2 regions of the Streptomyces sp. NPDC001194 genome follow, and region 2 is predicted to be linked to the other one. Evidence: riboswitches for the same ligand, from Rfam matches in the RefSeq annotation. Region 2 holds a riboswitch; the other holds the start of a gene.

Region 1 (8,305 bases), on a different contig from region 2:
CGCGCCCTCGCCCGCCTCCTCGGCCAGCGCCGCCGCGAAGGCGCGGTTGTACGCGACGTACGAAGCCCACTGCCGGCGGAACTCCGCGTCGAAGACCGGCTCGCGCGGGATGTCGTACAGGTGGTGGTGGGTGAACCACAGCACCGAGTTCGCGATGCCGTTGTACGCGTCGTCGTACGTCGTGGGATCGATGTCCAGCATCCGGACGCCGGGCTCGCAGACGCCCCGGCGGACCGCCTCCCGGTCCGCCTCCGACAGCGCCGCGCAGATCCACAGCGCCTCCGGCTGGCGGGCGAGGGCGGCGGAGAGGCCGGAGACGAGTCCGCCCCCGCCGCGCCGGGCCGTGAGGGTGCCGTCGTCGCCGAGGTCGTAGGAGAGCGGGCCGCGGTTCGCTGCAACGAGTACCTGGGAAGCCATGCGGCGAACCTAGCCCGGGGCCCGCCTGCTCAAACGTCAGTTCCCTCACGCCACCCGGCGGCCGGAGTACTCCTTGACCCCGGCCATCGGCGGCCGCTCCTCGGTGTCCACGGGGTACGTCCGCGGCACGAACCCGTCCGGGCCGCGCTCGAACTGCGTCAGCTCGGGCCGTACGAGGTGCCCGCGCGAGAGCCGCAGCTGCGCCGTCCGGTAGATCGCCGCGGCCATGCGGCCGAGTGCCTGGCCGTCCTGGTGGCGGTGGAGCCGTACGCCCACGTCCACCTGGGCCAGCGCGTCCAGCCCGACGGTGTGCAGCGCGTCCACGAGCAGGCCGAGCTCGACCCCGTACCCGACGGGGAAGGGCAGACGTTCCAGCAGGGCCCGGCGCACGGCGTACTCGCCGCCCAGCGGCTGGACGAAGCCGGCCAGCTGCGGCCAGTGGAGATTGAGGAGGGGGCGGGCGACGAGCTCGGTGACCCGGCCGCCCTGGCCGGGCGCGTCGGCCAGGGGGCGGTCGTACATCGCCTTGACGAACTGCACGTCCGGCTCGGTCAGCAGCGGGCCCACGATCCCGGACACGAAGGCGGAGGAGAAGTCCCGCAGGTCCGCGTCGACGAAGCAGACGACGTCCCCGGTGGTCGCCAGCAGCGAACGCCACAGCACCTCGCCCTTGCCGTGCACGGCCGGGATCCGCGGCAGGATGTCGTCGCGGTGCACCACCCGGGCGCCCGCCTTCGCGGCCACCTCGGCCGTCCGGTCGGTGGAGCCCGAGTCGATCACGACCAGTTCGTCGACCAAGGGCAGCGGCAGCCCGTCGATCAGATCGCGCCGGATCACCTCGACGATCGCGCCGACCGTCTCCTCCTCGTCGAGCGCGGGCAGGACGACGCTGACCGTGGTGCCGGCCGCCCGTTTGGCGGACAACAGCTGGTCGAGCGGTCGGTCTGCCGCGGACCAGGAGCGGTCCGCGAACCAGCGCTCCACCTCTTCCAGCACGTTCAGCACTCCCTGCTCGTCCGTCGTTCGTCCGTCGCCCCTCGGCGCTTTCGGCCGAAAAGTGATCCATCTCGCGGTTCGGACGGCTGTCTCAACCGCCCGGGCCTTCGGTTACAGTCTTGAACAACGCGAAGGACCACCGCATGCCGGGGGTCCCCGCGCACAAATGCCCGGACGCGCCGCAGAGCGCGCGCACCGGTGCCATACCGCTCATCCAGAGGGGCAGAGGGACACGGCCCGTTGAAGCCCCGGCAACCCTCCAGTCGGTTCTCGCGCTCGCTTGCAGCAGCGAGGTCCCCGGCTAGGGAAGGTGCCAATTCCGTCTCATGGCGAAGTGCGCCATGGGGAAGATGAGGAGAAAGGGCCTCGCCATCATGGCTGCACAGACTGTTGCCACCTCTGTCGATCTCGGACCTGCCACCGGCCTCTCGTGTCGTGAGTGCGGTACCCGTTTCGAGCTCGGACCCATCTTCGCCTGCGTCGAGTGTTTCGGTCCGCTGGAAGTCGCCTACGACCTTCCCACCGGGGACCCCGAAGCGCTGCGCGCCGCGATCGAGGCCGGCCCGAACAACATCTGGCGCTACGCCCCGCTGCTGCCCGTCCCCGCGGACGTGGCCTCCAAGCCCAGCCTGAACCCCGGCTTCACCAAGCTCGTGGACGCGGCCAACCTGGCCAAGGAGCTCGGCTTCACCGGCAAGCTGTACGTGAAGGACGACTCCGGCAACCCGACGCACTCCTTCAAGGACCGCGTCGTGGCCATCGCGGTCGAGGCCGCCCGCGCCTTCGGCTTCACCACCCTGTCCTGCTCCTCCACCGGCAACCTGGCCGGCGCCGTCGGCGCCGCGGCCGCCCGGGCCGGCTTCCGCTCCTGCGTGTTCATCCCGCACGACCTGGAGCAGGGCAAGGTCGTCATGGCCGGTGTGTACGGCGGCGACCTCGTCGGCATCGAGGGCAACTACGACGACGTCAACCGCTTCTGCTCCGAGCTCATCGGCGACCCGCTGGGCGAGGGCTGGGGCTTCGTCAACGTCAACCTGCGCCCGTACTACGGCGAGGGCTCCAAGACGCTGGCCTACGAGATCTGCGAGCAGCTCGGCTGGCAGCTGCCCGACCAGATCGTGATCCCGATCGCGTCCGGCTCGCAGCTGACGAAGATCGACAAGGGTCTGCAGGAGCTGATCAAGCTCGGGCTCGTCGAGGACAAGCCGTACAAGATCTTCGGTGCGCAGGCCGAGGGCTGCTCCCCGGTCTCCACGGCGTTCAAGGCCGGCCACGACGTGGTGCGCCCGCAGAAGCCGAACACCATCGCCAAGTCGCTGGCCATCGGCAACCCTGCCGACGGCCCGTACGTCCTGGACATCGCCCGCCGTACGGGCGGCTACGTCGAGGACGTCACCGACGAGCAGGTCGTCGAGGCCATCAAGATCCTCGCGCAGACCGAGGGCATCTTCGCCGAGACCGCGGGCGGCGTGACCGTCGGCGTGACGAAGAAGCTCATCGAGAACGGGCAGCTCGACCCGGCGCTGACCACGGTGGTCCTCAACACCGGTGACGGCCTCAAGACCCTGGAGGCGGTGGCCGCGGACAGCGGGCAGACCGCCACCATCCGCCCGAGCCTGGACGCGTTCCGCGCCGCCGGCCTGGCCTGATCCCTCCTCTGAACCCCGGAAAGGCAGTAGCGCCATGAGCGTCAACGTCCGCATCCCCACCATCCTGCGCACCTACACCGGCGGCCAGGCGGAGGTCTCCGCCGAGGGTGCGACCCTCTCCGAGGTCATCGCCTCCCTGGAGGCGAACCACCCGGGCATCTCCGCCCGTGTCCTGGACGACCAGGGCAAGCTGCGCCGCTTCGTGAACGTCTACGTCAACGACGACGACGTGCGCTTCGAGGGCGGTCTGGACGCGGTGACGCCGGACGGCGCGGGCGTCTCGATCATTCCCGCCGTCGCGGGCGGCTGCTGACACGCGAAAGCCCAGAATTACCCCCTCCGGTAAAAGCGGAGGGGGTAATTCTGCTTGGTTGGGCGCGGTAGAGTTGGGGAAGTCCCCTCCGCTGTACTTGCCCGCCGCATATGAGCGGGTCGCGTGATGGTTGACATTGAGTCAATGTGTGAGTGCGGTATGGGGCTTTGGCGAGATATGCCGGGTCCGAGTTGCCCGGGAATATGCCAACTTTTCACTCTATTTCAATGTATCCCCGTGTCCAGAATTCTCGTCGGATTGACCTGTTGCAGACAGCAGCGGTGCGGATACATTCAGCCCCGGTCGAGGCGTTCCGGCGCAAGTTCTGACCCGGGACCGCGAAGTGCGGTCCTGCGCAAGGGCCAGTAATAGGGGAGTTAGGCATGGCTCAGGGCACCGTCAAGTGGTTCAACGCGGAGAAGGGCTACGGCTTCATCGCGGTCGACGGTGGTGCGGATGTGTTCGTCCACTACAGCGCCATCCAGATGGACGGGTACCGCACCCTTGAAGAGGGTCAGCGGGTCGAGTTCGAGATCTCGCAGGGCCAGAAGGGTCCGCAGGCGGACATGGTCAAGCTCGCCGTCTAGTCCCGGCGCGATCGACCACCGACGCATACACACGCAGGGCCCGGACCTCAGAGGAGGGGTACGGGCCCTTCGTGCTGCCCGGGAGCGGGGCGGGGGCCCGGCCGGGCACGGGTCGACGTTCACCCAAGCCGCTTGCACTCGGAGGGGTCGAGTGCTAATCATTGGCGTTAGCACTCTCCTGCTGAGAGTGCTACTACACAGGACCGGGTCGGTGAGGCCCGCAGGGTCCGGCGGGAAGGAACCGCCGGGCACGCAGGCCGTCCGTCGCGGGCGCGGGCGCGGTCCGGAGCAATCCAACCCTCCCCTCGTGCCGACGGCGCAGGGGGAACCCCAGTCCTGGAGGACCACTTCAGATGGCCAAGATCATTGCGTTCGACGAGGAGGCCCGGCGCGGTCTCGAGCGCGGGATGAACCAGCTCGCCGACGCCGTCAAGGTCACCCTTGGCCCCAAGGGTCGCAACGTCGTCCTTGAGAAGAAGTGGGGCGCCCCCACGATCACCAACGATGGTGTCTCCATCGCCAAGGAGATCGAGCTCGAGGACCCGTACGAGAAGATCGGCGCCGAGCTGGTCAAGGAAGTCGCCAAGAAGACGGACGACGTCGCGGGCGACGGTACGACCACCGCCACCGTGCTCGCCCAGGCGCTCGTCCGCGAGGGCCTGCGCAACGTGGCGGCCGGCGCCAACCCGATGGCCCTCAAGCGCGGCATCGAGAAGGCCGTCGAGGCCGTCTCCGGCGCCCTGCTGGAGCAGGCGAAGGATGTCGAGACCAAGGAGCAGATCGCTTCCACGGCCTCCATCTCCGCCGCCGACACCCAGATCGGCGAGCTCATCGCCGAGGCCATGGACAAGGTCGGCAAGGAAGGCGTCATCACGGTCGAGGAGTCCCAGACCTTCGGTCTGGAGCTCGAGCTCACCGAGGGCATGCGCTTCGACAAGGGCTACATCTCGGCGTACTTCGCCACCGACATGGAGCGTATGGAGGCGTCGCTCGACGACCCGTACATCCTGATCGTCAACTCGAAGATCGGCTCGGTCAAGGACCTGCTGCCGCTCCTCGAGAAGGTCATGCAGTCCGGCAAGCCGCTGCTGATCATCGCCGAGGACGTCGAGGGCGAGGCCCTGTCGACCCTGGTCGTCAACAAGATCCGCGGCACCTTCAAGTCCGTCGCCGTCAAGGCCCCGGGCTTCGGCGACCGCCGCAAGGCCATGCTCGGCGACATCGCCATCCTCACGGGCGGCACGGTCATCTCCGAGGAGGTCGGCCTCAAGCTCGAGAACGCGGGCCTGGACCTGCTCGGCCGCGCCCGCAAGGTCGTCATCACCAAGGACGAGACCACGATCGTCGACGGTGCCGGTGACAGCGACCAGGTTCAGGGTCGCGTCAACCAGATCCGCGCCGAGATCGAGAACTCCGACTCGGACTACGACCGCGAGAAGCTCCAGGAGCGCCTCGCGAAGCTGGCCGGCGGCGTGGCCGTCATCAAGGCCGGTGCCGCGACCGAGGTGGAGCTCAAGGAGCGCAAGCACCGCATCGAGGACGCCGTTCGCAACGCGAAGGCGGCCGTCGAGGAGGGCATCGTCGCCGGTGGTGGCGTGGCCCTGCTCCAGGCCTCCGCGGTCTTCGAGAAGCTCGAGCTCACGGGTGACGAGGCCACCGGCGCCAACGCCGTGAAGCTCGCCCTGGAGGCCCCGCTCAAGCAGATCGCCGTCAACGGTGGTCTCGAGGGTGGCGTCGTCGTGGAGAAGGTCCGCAACCTGACGGTCGGCTGGGGTCTGAACGCCGCGACCGGCGAGTACGTGGACATGATCGCCGAGGGCATCATCGACCCGGCGAAGGTCACCCGCTCCGCGCTGCAGAACGCGGCGTCGATCGCGGCCCTCTTCCTCACCACCGAGGCCGTCATCGCCGACAAGCCCGAGAAGGCCGGCGCCCCGGCCGGCGGCGGCATGCCGGGCGGTGACATGGACTTCTGATCGGCCCCGGCTGATCGGCTGTTCTTCGACCGAGGGCGGCACTCCCCACACGGGGGGTGCCGCCCTCGGGCGTTTCAGGCAGCCGTGCGCGCGATGAACGAGACGGTCCTTCACCGTTGGCGGACGGCTTTGGTTGACTGGGGGGATGAACGAGCTGTTCGTGAAGATCTGCGGCCTGAAGACCGGGCCCGACGTCGACGTGGCCGTGGCGGCCGGGGCCGACGCCGTCGGGTTCGTCTTCGCCGCCGGCAGCCCCCGTACGATCGCCGCCGCCGAGGCGCGGGAGCTCGGGGCCCGGGTGCCGGACTCGGTGCTGACCGTCGGGGTGTTCCGCGGGCAGCCGGTCGACGAGGTGCGGCGTCTGACCGAGGAGAGCGGCGTACGGGGCGTGCAACTGCACGGCGACGAGGGCCCGGAGTTCTACGAGGCGCTGCGCGCCGGGGGCCGGACCCTGCTGCGGGCCACCGCCGGGCACGTGGAGCGGTGCGGGGAGTACGGGGAGGACCTGCTGCTGCTGGACGCGCCCGACCCCGGCTCCGGCAAGCCGTGGAACTGGGGCTCGGCGGAGTTCACCGCGCCGGAGGGCCGCTGGCTGCTGGCCGGCGGGCTGACGCCCGCGAACGTACGGGAGGCCGTGGAGACCACCGGCGCCTGGGGCGTGGACGTGTCGAGCGGGGTGGAGCGGGAGCGCGGCGTGAAGGACCCCGCCCTGATCCGCGCCTTCATCGAGGCCGCCCGCGGCTGACTCCCCGGCGGACGGGCCGCCGTCAGGCCGCGCGCCAGACCGTCATGTCCGCGGTGATCCAGCCGGGCAGATCGGGCAGCCGCACGACCGGCTTCGTCTGGATCACGAGCAGTGCGATGTCCCCCGAGGGGTGCCGGACACAGATCTCGGTGCCGGGCGCCGATGCGGCCAGCGGGAGCGTGTGCTGATTGGAGGGCCTCGTCATGAGGCCGCACGTGTCGAGGTTGCCGGTGCCGGGATCGGCGAACAGCTGGACGAACACGCTCGTGTCGCTCACCAGCTCACAGCTGTTCTTCTCGCAGTCCAGGCGGATGTCCCCCGTGCGGTCCTGCCGCTTGACCGGGTCCTTGATGCCGATCGAGTTCTTCTCGTCCAGCCAGACCTGGGGGTAGGGGAAGGGCGCGGGCGGCTTGGAGGCCTTGGGCGCGCTCGATGCGGCTCCGCCGGCCCCGACCGATGCGCCGGCTCCCGCTGCCCCGGCGGATCCCGTGGCCTTGCCGCCACTCGACGGGCCGGAGGGCGTGGCCGCGCTCCGTTCGCGTGCCCGGTCCGCCGCGTCCATGACCTTCCAGGTCAGCCCGGTCAGCAGGACGGCGGACACCGTCACCACCGCGCCGACGATCACAGCGGTACGCCGCCTGCGCACCCGCTGCTCCTCCGGCGTGAGCGGCGGCGTGGCCGGCGGCCGCCAGGCCATCGGCGCCGCGTCCGGTGCCAGGGCCCGTGTGCGTACGGAGGTGGGGTGCGGCACCGGGGCCGGGACCACCGGCTCCGGCCCCGCCACCTCCCGCCAGACGGCCGGACCGCCGCCCGCGTCCGCGTCCTTGCCCAGCCGCTGCCTGCACCACGCCACGATCTCCGCCGGGGTGGCGCGGTCGTCCGGATCGGCTGCCAGGCACCGGGCGATCAGCGGGCGCAGCGACTCCGGCAGCCGGGACAGGTCGGGGTCGGAGTGGACGATCCGGAACAGCACGCTGACGGAGGGGCCGTCTCCGTACAACGGCTCGCCCAGTGCGGCGAACGCCGCCGTCTGGCCGAGCGCGAAGACATCGGTGGCCGTCGTGGTCTCGCCGGCCAGCGCCTGTTCGGGGGCCATGTACTGGGGCGTGCCGATGGCGCTGCCCGTGGCGGTGGGCGAGGTGGTGCCGGACGCCAGTGAGATGCCGAAGTCGATGACCCGCGGCCCGTCGGCGGCCAGCAGCACGTTCGACGGCTTGAGATCGCGGTGCACGATCCCCGCACCGTGGATGACCCCCAGGGCCTCGGCCACCCCCGCCACCAGCCACAGCACCGCGGGGACCGGCAGCGGTCCGCGCCGGGCCACGGCCTCCGACAGCGAGGGCCCCGGCACGTACACGGTGGCCAGCCAGGGCGGCACCCCGTCCGCGTCGGCGTCGATCAGCTCGGCCGTGTACGCGCCCCGGACCCGCCGGGCCGCCTCGACCTCGCGGCGGAACCGCCGCAGGAACGTCGGATCCTCGGCCAGCTCGGGCCGTACCACCTTGATGGCCACCGGCCGGCCGCCCGGGGTGTGCGACAGGTAGACCCGGCCCATGCCGCCCGCGCCGAGCCGGGCCGCGAGGCGGTAGCCGGCGACGGTCTGCGGATCGTCCTCCCGCAAG
Region 2 (8,305 bases):
CTCCTCGGACGTGCTGGAGAAGCTGGGGGTCAACCTGGACCTCACCCCGGCGCGGGTGGTCGAGGTCGCGCAGGAGGCCGGCATCACCTTCTGCTTCGCGGTGAAGTTCCACCCGGCGCTGCGGCACGTGGCGGCGGCCCGCAAGGAGCTGGGCATCCGGACCACGTTCAACTTCCTGGGCCCGCTGACCAACCCGGCGCGGGTACGGGCGCAGGCCACGGGCGTGGCGGACGCGCGGGTGGCCCCCATCGTGGCGGGCGTGCTGGCGGAACGGGGCTCCTCGGCGCTGGTGTTCCGCGGGGACGACGGCCTGGACGAGCTGACGACGACGGCGACCTCCCGGGTGTGGTGGGTGCGCGACGGCCGGGTGGAGGAGCAGGCCTTCGACCCGCGTGACGTCGGCATCCCGCTGGTCGACGTCTCGGCGCTGCGGGGCGCGGACGCCTCGTACAACGCGGACGTCGCCCGCCGGCTGCTGGCCGGCGAGACGGGCCCCGTGCGCGACGCGGTCCTGCTGAACTCCGCGGCGGCCCTGGTGGCCCTGGACCCGGGCACGGGGACCCTGGAGGAGCAGATCGGCGCCGCGATCGCCCGCGCGGCCGAGTCCGTCGACTCGGGCGCGGCCCGCGCCGCCCTGGACCGCTGGGTGGCGGCCAGCAACGCCTGACCGTTTTCCGGCCAGGACCCCGGTGCGCGCGTATCACCATGCGGACCGGGGTCTTGCGCGCGGGGGATCTTGTGGCAGGATGCTGACCAGGTCACGAGTGACAGCGTTTTGGCCCCGGCTTGCTGTCCGGCAACCCTCCTTCCGTGGCGGGGTGCCCCGGGTGATGACCAGGCCGCAGGCAGAAAGGCCTGCGGCAAGCGCGGATCCCTCGACACCAGGGGTCCTGGTCTCTCGAGGAGCTTTTCCGTGAGCAAGCGAATGCGATAGGGCGACTCCGCCCCTTCTTCACCCTCCGTGCGGTCCCGAGCCGTCCGCGCGTCGAGGCAACTCCCGTACCCCCTCGCACCCGTGCATCCGCGCACCCGTCTTCCGGGACGCGTGGGCCGCGTGCGTCCGCGTACGGGCCGTCCGAAGCCATTCAGCCTGTCCTGCCGGGAGATACCGCCATGTCCACGTACCCGAACACCGCCGCCACCGACGTCGTGACCGCCGCCGACCCCGCCTGTGCCGAGCCGCTGCCGGTGCTCGGCCGGGACGTCACCGTCCCGCTCGTCACCGGCGGCGAGGTCACCTACGCGGCCCTCGACTACGCGGCCAGCGCCCCCGCGCTCCAGCGGGTCTGGGACGACGTCGCCGCGTACGCCCCGTACTACGGCAGCGTGCACCGCGGCGCCGGCTACCTCTCCCAGCTGTCCACGGACCTCTTCGAGCAGAGCCGGGCGACGGTCGCCGGGTTCCTCGACTGCCGCCCGTCCGATCAAGTGGTCTTCACCCGGTCCACCACCGACTCGCTGAACCTGCTCGCCGCCGTGCTGCCGGCCGACTGCCAGGTGTTCGTCTTCGAGACCGAGCACCACGCCTCGCTGCTGCCGTGGGGGAACGCGCAGGTCACGTACCTCAACGCGCCCCGGACCCCGGCCCAGGCCGTGGAGACCCTGGAGCGGGCGCTGGCCGGCCGGGACCCCTACGGGCCGGCGCTGGTCTGCGTCACCGGCGCGTCCAACGTCACCGGCGAGCTGTGGCCGGTGAAGGAGCTCGCCGCCGCGGCGCACGCCCACGGCGCGCGGATCGTCCTGGACGCCGCCCAGCTGGCCCCGCACCACCCGGTCTCCGTGCAGGAGCTCGACGTGGACTGGGTGGCCTTCTCCGGGCACAAGCTGTACGCGCCGTTCGGCTCGGGCGTGCTGGCCGGCCGGGCGGACTGGCTGCAGCGGGCGGAGCCGTACCTGGCCGGCGGCGGCGCCTCCCGGAAGGTCGCCCGCCGCGCGGACGGCGGCGTCGACGTCGAGTGGCACACGACGGCGGCCCGCCACGAGGCCGGCTCCCCGAACGTGATCGGCGTGTACTCGATCGCCTCCGCCTGCAAGGCCCTGACCGAGGCGGGCTTCGAGGACCTCGTCGCCCGCGAGCGGCACCTGATCGCCAAGGTCCGGAGCGGCCTGGCGGAGGTCCCGGCCGTCCGGATCCTGTCGCTCTTCGGCGACGACGCCCCGCGGGTCGGGGTCATCTCCTTCGTGGTCGACGGCTGGAACAGCTCGCACTTCGCGGCGGCGCTGTCGGCGGAGTACGGGATCGGCGTCCGCGACGGCCTCTTCTGCGCCCACCCGCTGGTCCGCACCCTGCTGGGCAGCGAGCCGCAGGCCCAGGGCGAATGCGGAGCCCCCGAGGCGGCCCCGGGCGAGCGCTCGCTGAACGCGATCCGCGTCAGCTTCGGCGCCGGCACCCCGGACGAGCACGTCGACCGCTTCGTCGGGGCCGTGAAGGAACTGGTGGCCGACGGGGCGAAGTGGCAGTACCGCACCGAGGAGGGCCGCTGCGTCCCGGCCGTGTGAGACGGTTCGGATCATGACGTACTGGGATCCGATGCCGACCGTGCGGGCGATGGTGGGCGAGCCGCACCCGCTGTGGCGGGGGGACCGGGTGAGCTCGGACTGGTCCGGGCCGGCCCCCGACGGCTGGGAGCAGCGGGACTGGCGCAATGTCCCCGGCCCCTTCTACACGGCCAACACGGACAACTGCCTCACCGGACGGCAGTGCGCACCCGGCCACGTCGGGTACGAGGACGAGTACTGCTCCGAGTTCGTCTACCGCCAGCCCCGTACGCCCGCCGGGGTCCACGCCCTGACCTGCGCGGCCGACTGCGAGCCCTTCGCGGCCTACGGGGGTGACGGCGACGCCCACTGGACGCCGGAGCTGGTCCGGGACTGGTGGCGTGAGCGGGGCCGGGTGCGGGAGTGGGCCATGGGCGTCGGGTGGGGCCCCGGCGCGACCTCCGATCTGGCGGGGCTCCTGGACGCGGCCGAGGGGGCCCGCGCGTACGTCGCGCACATCGACGGCGACCTCGCGGTCCAGCTGCGCGGGTACGTCTTCTGGCTCGCCGAGGGCCGCCCGGCGCGGCCGGGGGAGGCGCTGCCCGCGCTGTGAGCGCCCGCCGCTACGCGTCGAGGCCGATGGCGAAGGCCGCTTCCAGGTCGTGCTGGGAGTACGTGCGGAACGCCACGTGCGTGTCCGTCGCCTCGACGCCCGGGATCTTGCTGATGCGGCCCGGGATGATGTCCGCCAGGTTCTCGTGGCGGGCCACGCGGACCAGCGCGATCAGGTCGTACGTACCCGTGACGGAGTAGACCTCGCTGACGCTGTCCAGCGCGGCGATGGACTCGGCGATCTCGGGGATGCGGTCCACGCTGGTCTTGATGAGCACGATCGCGGTGATCACGGCTGGCTGTCTCCCTCGGTGGCCGTCGCTGGTCGCCTCACTCTAGTCGTACGCCGATAGCGCACCCACGCGTAGACGAAGCCGAGCGAGAAGCCCACCAGGTGGGCGAGGTACGCCACCCCGGGACCGCTGCCCGCGCGGTGCGCCGCCACCCACTGGAGCGCGAACCAGAACAGCAGGACCAGCCACGCCGGGAAGCGCAGGGGGAGGAACAGGAGGAAGGGGAACAGGCTCGTCACGCGGGCGCGCGGGAACAGGCAGAGGAAGGCGCCGAGCACCGCGGAGATCGCGCCCGAGGCGCCGACCAGGGTCTGGTCCGACGAGGCGTTGGCCGCCGCGTACGCCGCCAGCGCCAGGTAGCCCGTACAGACGTAGAACGAGAGGAACTCCCCTCGCCCCATCCGCTCCTGCGCCATCACGCCGAAGACGTACAGGAACAGCATGTTGCCGAGCAGGTGCAGCCAGCTGCCGTGCACGAACAGGGCGGTGAGCGGCGTCAGGAGGGCCCGCGCCGAGCCGGTGAAGAGCTCGTCGGGGACGACGCCCCAGTGCCGGAAGTACGCGGTCCCCGTCTCCAGTAACCGCTCGCCCGTCCCGTACGCGGGATTCAGCCCCGAGGACGGGCCGAACAGGAACACCGCGCAGCAGCCGGCGATCAGCGCGTGGACGACCACCGGGCCCCGGGCGGCCTCCCGGAGGGCCTGCCACTTTACGATCATGCGATCGAGCATGACCCAAGCGGACCCGCCCGGAGCACCGGCAGGCCGTAGGGTTACGAGCTGCGGTCCGCCGATTGACGCGGACGGCGGCTTTAATTGAATCAGCTACGAAGGAGAGAGCGGCCTGATGACGGTTCCCCTGCCGACCGACACCACCCGGTGGCGCTGCACGCTGTGCGGCAACCTCACGCGTTTCGACGTCACTCGTTCGTCGAAGGTCGTGGAGTACGTCCACCTGGATCTTGCCGGGGAGCCCAAGGTCGAGGAGCGCGAGGTGGTCAATGAGACCATCGAGTCGGTGCGCTGCCGCTGGTGCAACGCGGTGGACCAGATCGAGCTCGTGGACAGGCCGGGCGCGGACTCCTGACGGAGCCCCGCCCACAGGTGAATGACGGTAGGGGTGACGGATTGTGGAGCCAGCAAGCGGCGCTGAGCCGGCCGACGCGGCCGGCGACGCCGCCGAGGTGCTCGACCGCCCGCTGCCGGAAGGCGTGCGGCGCCGGGTCGTCGCGCTCGTCTCGGACGCCTTCGGCGGACTGACGGTCGCGGACCTCCCGGCGCAGCTGCGCCAGTACGCCCGGTTCACCCCGACCCGGCGAGCCAAGTTCGCCGGCAACGCGATGGCCGCGGCGGTGGAGGCGGACGCCGTCTTCCGGGGCCGCGTCGCGGAGAAGCTGCGGGAGGCGCAGGCCGAGCTGGCCGGCGCCCTGGAGTCCGGCGCCCCGCCGGCCGCCGCGGACCCGCTGGACGTGGCTGCCGCCGCGTACGTGCTGCGCCCGGTCGGCTGGGTGAAGCTGGTGGCCGCCGCGGGCGAGGAGGCGCAGCGCGCCGACGCCGAGCGGGTCGGCGAGGAGACCCGGCGCGAACTGGAGCGGCTGCGCGAGGAACTGGCCCACGCACGGGACGCCCAGCGTCTGGGTGGCGAGCAGGTGCGGGCCGACCTGGACGCGGCGCGCAGGGAAGTGGAATCGCTGCAGCGCAAACTGCGCAGCGCCCAGAGCGACGTGAAGCGCGGCGAGGCGGCCCTGCGCAAGGTCACCGCCGAGATCGACGGGATCCGGGGGGAGGCCGCCGCGCAGGTGACCGCCGCCGAGAGCGAGAGCCGGCGGCTCAAGTCCCGCCTCGCGGAGGTCGAGACGGCGCTGGAGACCTCCCGCCGGGCCACCCGCGAGGGCCGCAGCGTCGAGGACATGCGGCTGCGGCTGCTGCTGGACACCGTGCTGGACGCGGCTCAGGGGCTGCGCCGGGAGCTGGCGCTGCCGCCGGTCTCGACGCGGCCGGCCGACACCGTGGACGCGGTGGAGCCGGGCCGGATGACCCCGAAGGACATCGCGGCACGCGCCCTGTCGGAGACCGATCCGGCGCTGCTGGACCAGCTGTTGGCGCTGCCCCAGGCCCATCTGGTGGTCGACGGGTACAACGTGACGAAGACCGGCTATCCGACGATGCCGCTGGAGAAGCAGCGGCTGCGGCTGCTGGGCGGGCTGTCGATGCTGGCCGCGCAGACGGGCGCGGAGATGACCTGCGTCTTCGACGGCGCGGAACTGGCGGCCCCGGTGCTGCTCGCGCCGCCGCGCGGGGTGCGGGTGCTGTTCTCCAAGCCCGGTGTGACGGCGGACGAGCTGATCCGCCAGCTGGTGCGCGCGGAACCGCCCGGCCGTCCGGTGGTCGTGGTCTCCACCGACCGTGAGGTGGCCGACGGCGTGGCGAAGGCGGGAGCCCGGCCCGTGACGTCCGCTTTGTTGCTGAAGCGGCTTTCGCGCGTTTCGTAACTCCTAGCGGGAATGCCCGATTTGGCGGGGCGGGCAGGGAACGTACCGTCAAGTGCCCTGCACAGAGCGTGGGCCGTAGGTAAAGAACCTGGTCGGCAGCCAAGTTTTTTGCCGACAGGATTTGAACTGATCACAGCAAGGTCACTAGGGTCGGGCTCAAACCTTCGTGCGGCAGTTCACTCATTCGGGGTGACGGCGGAGGTGCGCTGCCGAGCCTTGCGGCCGTATTCGGCGGCTCCAGGAATAAGGAGCTCGCGTTCGTGGCGTCCCACCGTCGACCCAAGCCGCCGACCCGCACCCGCGTGAGCGTGCTCACCGCCCTCGCCACCGCGGCCGTCGCCCTCTCCTCCCACTCGGCCATGGCCGCCCCGGCCAAGCCGGGCAAGGACGAGGTCAAGAGCAAGGTCGACGCCCTCTACGAGGAGTCCGAGCAGGCCACCGAGAAGTTCAACGGGGCCAAAGAGCGCCAGGAGAAGCTGGAGAAGGAGATCTCGCAGCTCCAGGACCAGGTCGCGCGCGGCCAGGACGAGCTCAACGGCCTTCGCAGCACGCTCGGTTCGATGGCGACGGCCCAGTACCGCGGCGGCGGCCTCGACCCGTCCATGCTGCTCCTGCTCTCCTCCGACCCGGACGCATTCCTCGACAAGGCCTCCACGCTCCAGCAGGTGAGCGGCAAGCAGGTCGAGGCGATAACGAAGATCCAGGCCAAGCAGCGCAGCCTCGCGCAGCAGCGCCAGGAAGCCACCGGCAAGCTCGCCGACCTCGAAGCCGTCCGCAAGGAACTCGCCGAGAAGAAGGCGGCAGCCCAGAGCAAGCTCGCCGACGCCCAGGCCCTCCTCAACACGCTGACCGCCGAGGAGCGGGGCCAGTTGAAGAGCGACGCGGCCAAGGACGGCCAGGCCGCCGCGGACGCCGCCGGCTCCAAGGGCGCGGTGAAGGGCTCGGGCCGGGCCGGGGCGGCCCTCGCCGCCGCGATCACCCAGAAGGGCGACCGCTACCACATGGGCGACACCGGCCCCGACTCGTGGGACTGCTCGGGCCTGACCCAGTGGGCCTACGCCCAGGCCGGCGTCAAGATCAGCCGCGTCACCACCACGCAGGCCAACGACGGTACGCGCATCTACAACGAGAGCGACCTCCAGCCCGGCGACCTGGTCCTCTTCTACGGCGACCTGCACCACGTGGGCCTCTACGCGGGCAACGGCCAGGTCTTCCACGCCTCCAACCCGACCGGTGGCGTCCGCTACGAGGCCATGAAGAACATGCCGTTCCAGTTCGGCGTCCGCGTCGGCTGACCCGCCCCGAGGGTCGCGCGCCGGCCCCGAGGGTCGCGCGCCGGCCCCGAGGGCCGCACGCCCGCCCCGGGACGCGCCGTGCACCGCCCATCCGGGCGAATTCCGCGCCCCTGCTGTGACCACACGCCCCGCCGGTGACCTGCGTCTCCGGCGGGGCGTCGGCGCGTGCGTCCCCCAGGGGTCGTTGGCCGGGGTGTGACGGCGCGGTTACTGTCTGCCAGCGCGGAACCCGGCACACGGCCGCCCACGGGGGGCGGACCCGGTCCCGCGCAGCGGAAGGGAGCGGCTCCAGTGGCGTCCCATCGTCGGCCCGGGCTCGGCAGCCTCGACAGGAACACCAAGGTCACCTTCCTGACCGCCGCCGCGGCCACCGCCGCGGCAGCCATGACGGGCGCCCCGGCGCTCGCGGCCCCCGCCCTCCCGCAGGAGCCCGCGGCCGGCGCCCGCGCCCAGGTCGACCGCCTCTTCGAGGAGGCAGAACAGGCCACCGAGCGCTACAACCAGGCGGGCGAGCGGGCCGGCCGGCTCCGCACCGAGATCGACCGGGCCCAGGACGCACTCGCCCGCGGCCAGGACCGCATCAACACCATGCGCGGCCTCCTCGGCACCTTCGCCGGAGCCCAGTACCGCTCCGGCGGCATCGACCCCGCCGTCGAGCTGATGCTCTCCGAGAACCCCGACGAGTACCTCGACAAGGCCTCACAGCTGACCCGGCTGACGGACCGCCAGGCCCGCCAGCTCGACGAACTGCGCAAGGAGCAGCGCCGGCTGGCCCAGCAGCGCCACGAGGCCTCGCAGAAGCTGGCCGAACTCGACACCGTACGGGCCGACGTGGCCCGCCAGAAGCGCGCCGTCACCGCCAAGCTGGCCGCCGCCCGCCGCCTCCTCAACGCCATGCCCGGCCAGGAGCGGGCCGAGTTCGAGCGGGCCTCGCGCTCGGGCGGGCGCCCCGACGGCCTGCCCGACCTGAACTCCCTCGGCCCCTCCTCGGGCCGCGCCGCGACCGCCGTGATGGCCGCCCGGGCCGCCGTCGGCCGCCCGTACGTCTGGGGCTCCACCGGGCCCTCCGGGTTCGACTGCTCCGGGCTGATGGTGTGGTCGTACCGGCAGGCCGGGGTCTCCCTGCCGCGCACCTC

Evidence for each region. A riboswitch is a leader RNA that binds a small molecule or an ion and turns the genes downstream of it on or off. The one in region 2 is predicted to bind S-adenosylmethionine.
Region 1: it holds a riboswitch for S-adenosylmethionine, as region 2 does, so the genes downstream of both, thrC (threonine synthase) here and ACFY1T_RS07085 (aminotransferase class V-fold PLP-dependent enzyme) in region 2, are expected to answer to the same signal.

What each region holds. Positions count from the first base shown of each region.
Region 1 is NZ_JBIAXU010000013.1:105,111-113,415, forward strand. Features, by position in the region: gene ACFY1T_RS24235 (trehalose-6-phosphate synthase) at 1-417, opposite strand, end outside; gene ACFY1T_RS24240 (glucosyl-3-phosphoglycerate synthase) at 463-1,413, opposite strand; SAM riboswitch class I at 1,621-1,770, shown strand; gene thrC (threonine synthase) at 1,788-3,062, shown strand; gene ACFY1T_RS24250 (MoaD/ThiS family protein) at 3,097-3,375, shown strand; gene ACFY1T_RS24255 (cold-shock protein) at 3,759-3,962, shown strand; gene groL (chaperonin GroEL) at 4,316-5,938, shown strand; gene ACFY1T_RS24265 (phosphoribosylanthranilate isomerase) at 6,084-6,683, shown strand; gene ACFY1T_RS24270 (serine/threonine-protein kinase) at 6,706-8,305, opposite strand, start outside.
Region 2 is NZ_JBIAXU010000002.1:520,302-528,606, forward strand. Features, by position in the region: gene trpD (anthranilate phosphoribosyltransferase) at 1-667, shown strand, start outside; SAM riboswitch class IV at 757-873, shown strand; gene ACFY1T_RS07085 (aminotransferase class V-fold PLP-dependent enzyme) at 1,114-2,499, shown strand; gene ACFY1T_RS07090 (ferredoxin) at 2,513-3,091, shown strand; gene ACFY1T_RS07095 (Lrp/AsnC family transcriptional regulator) at 3,102-3,383, opposite strand; gene ACFY1T_RS07100 (rhomboid family intramembrane serine protease) at 3,380-4,102, opposite strand; gene ACFY1T_RS07105 (hypothetical protein) at 4,230-4,469, shown strand; gene ACFY1T_RS07110 (NYN domain-containing protein) at 4,510-5,874, shown strand; gene ACFY1T_RS07115 (NlpC/P60 family protein) at 6,135-7,169, shown strand; gene ACFY1T_RS07120 (NlpC/P60 family protein) at 7,461-8,305, shown strand, end outside.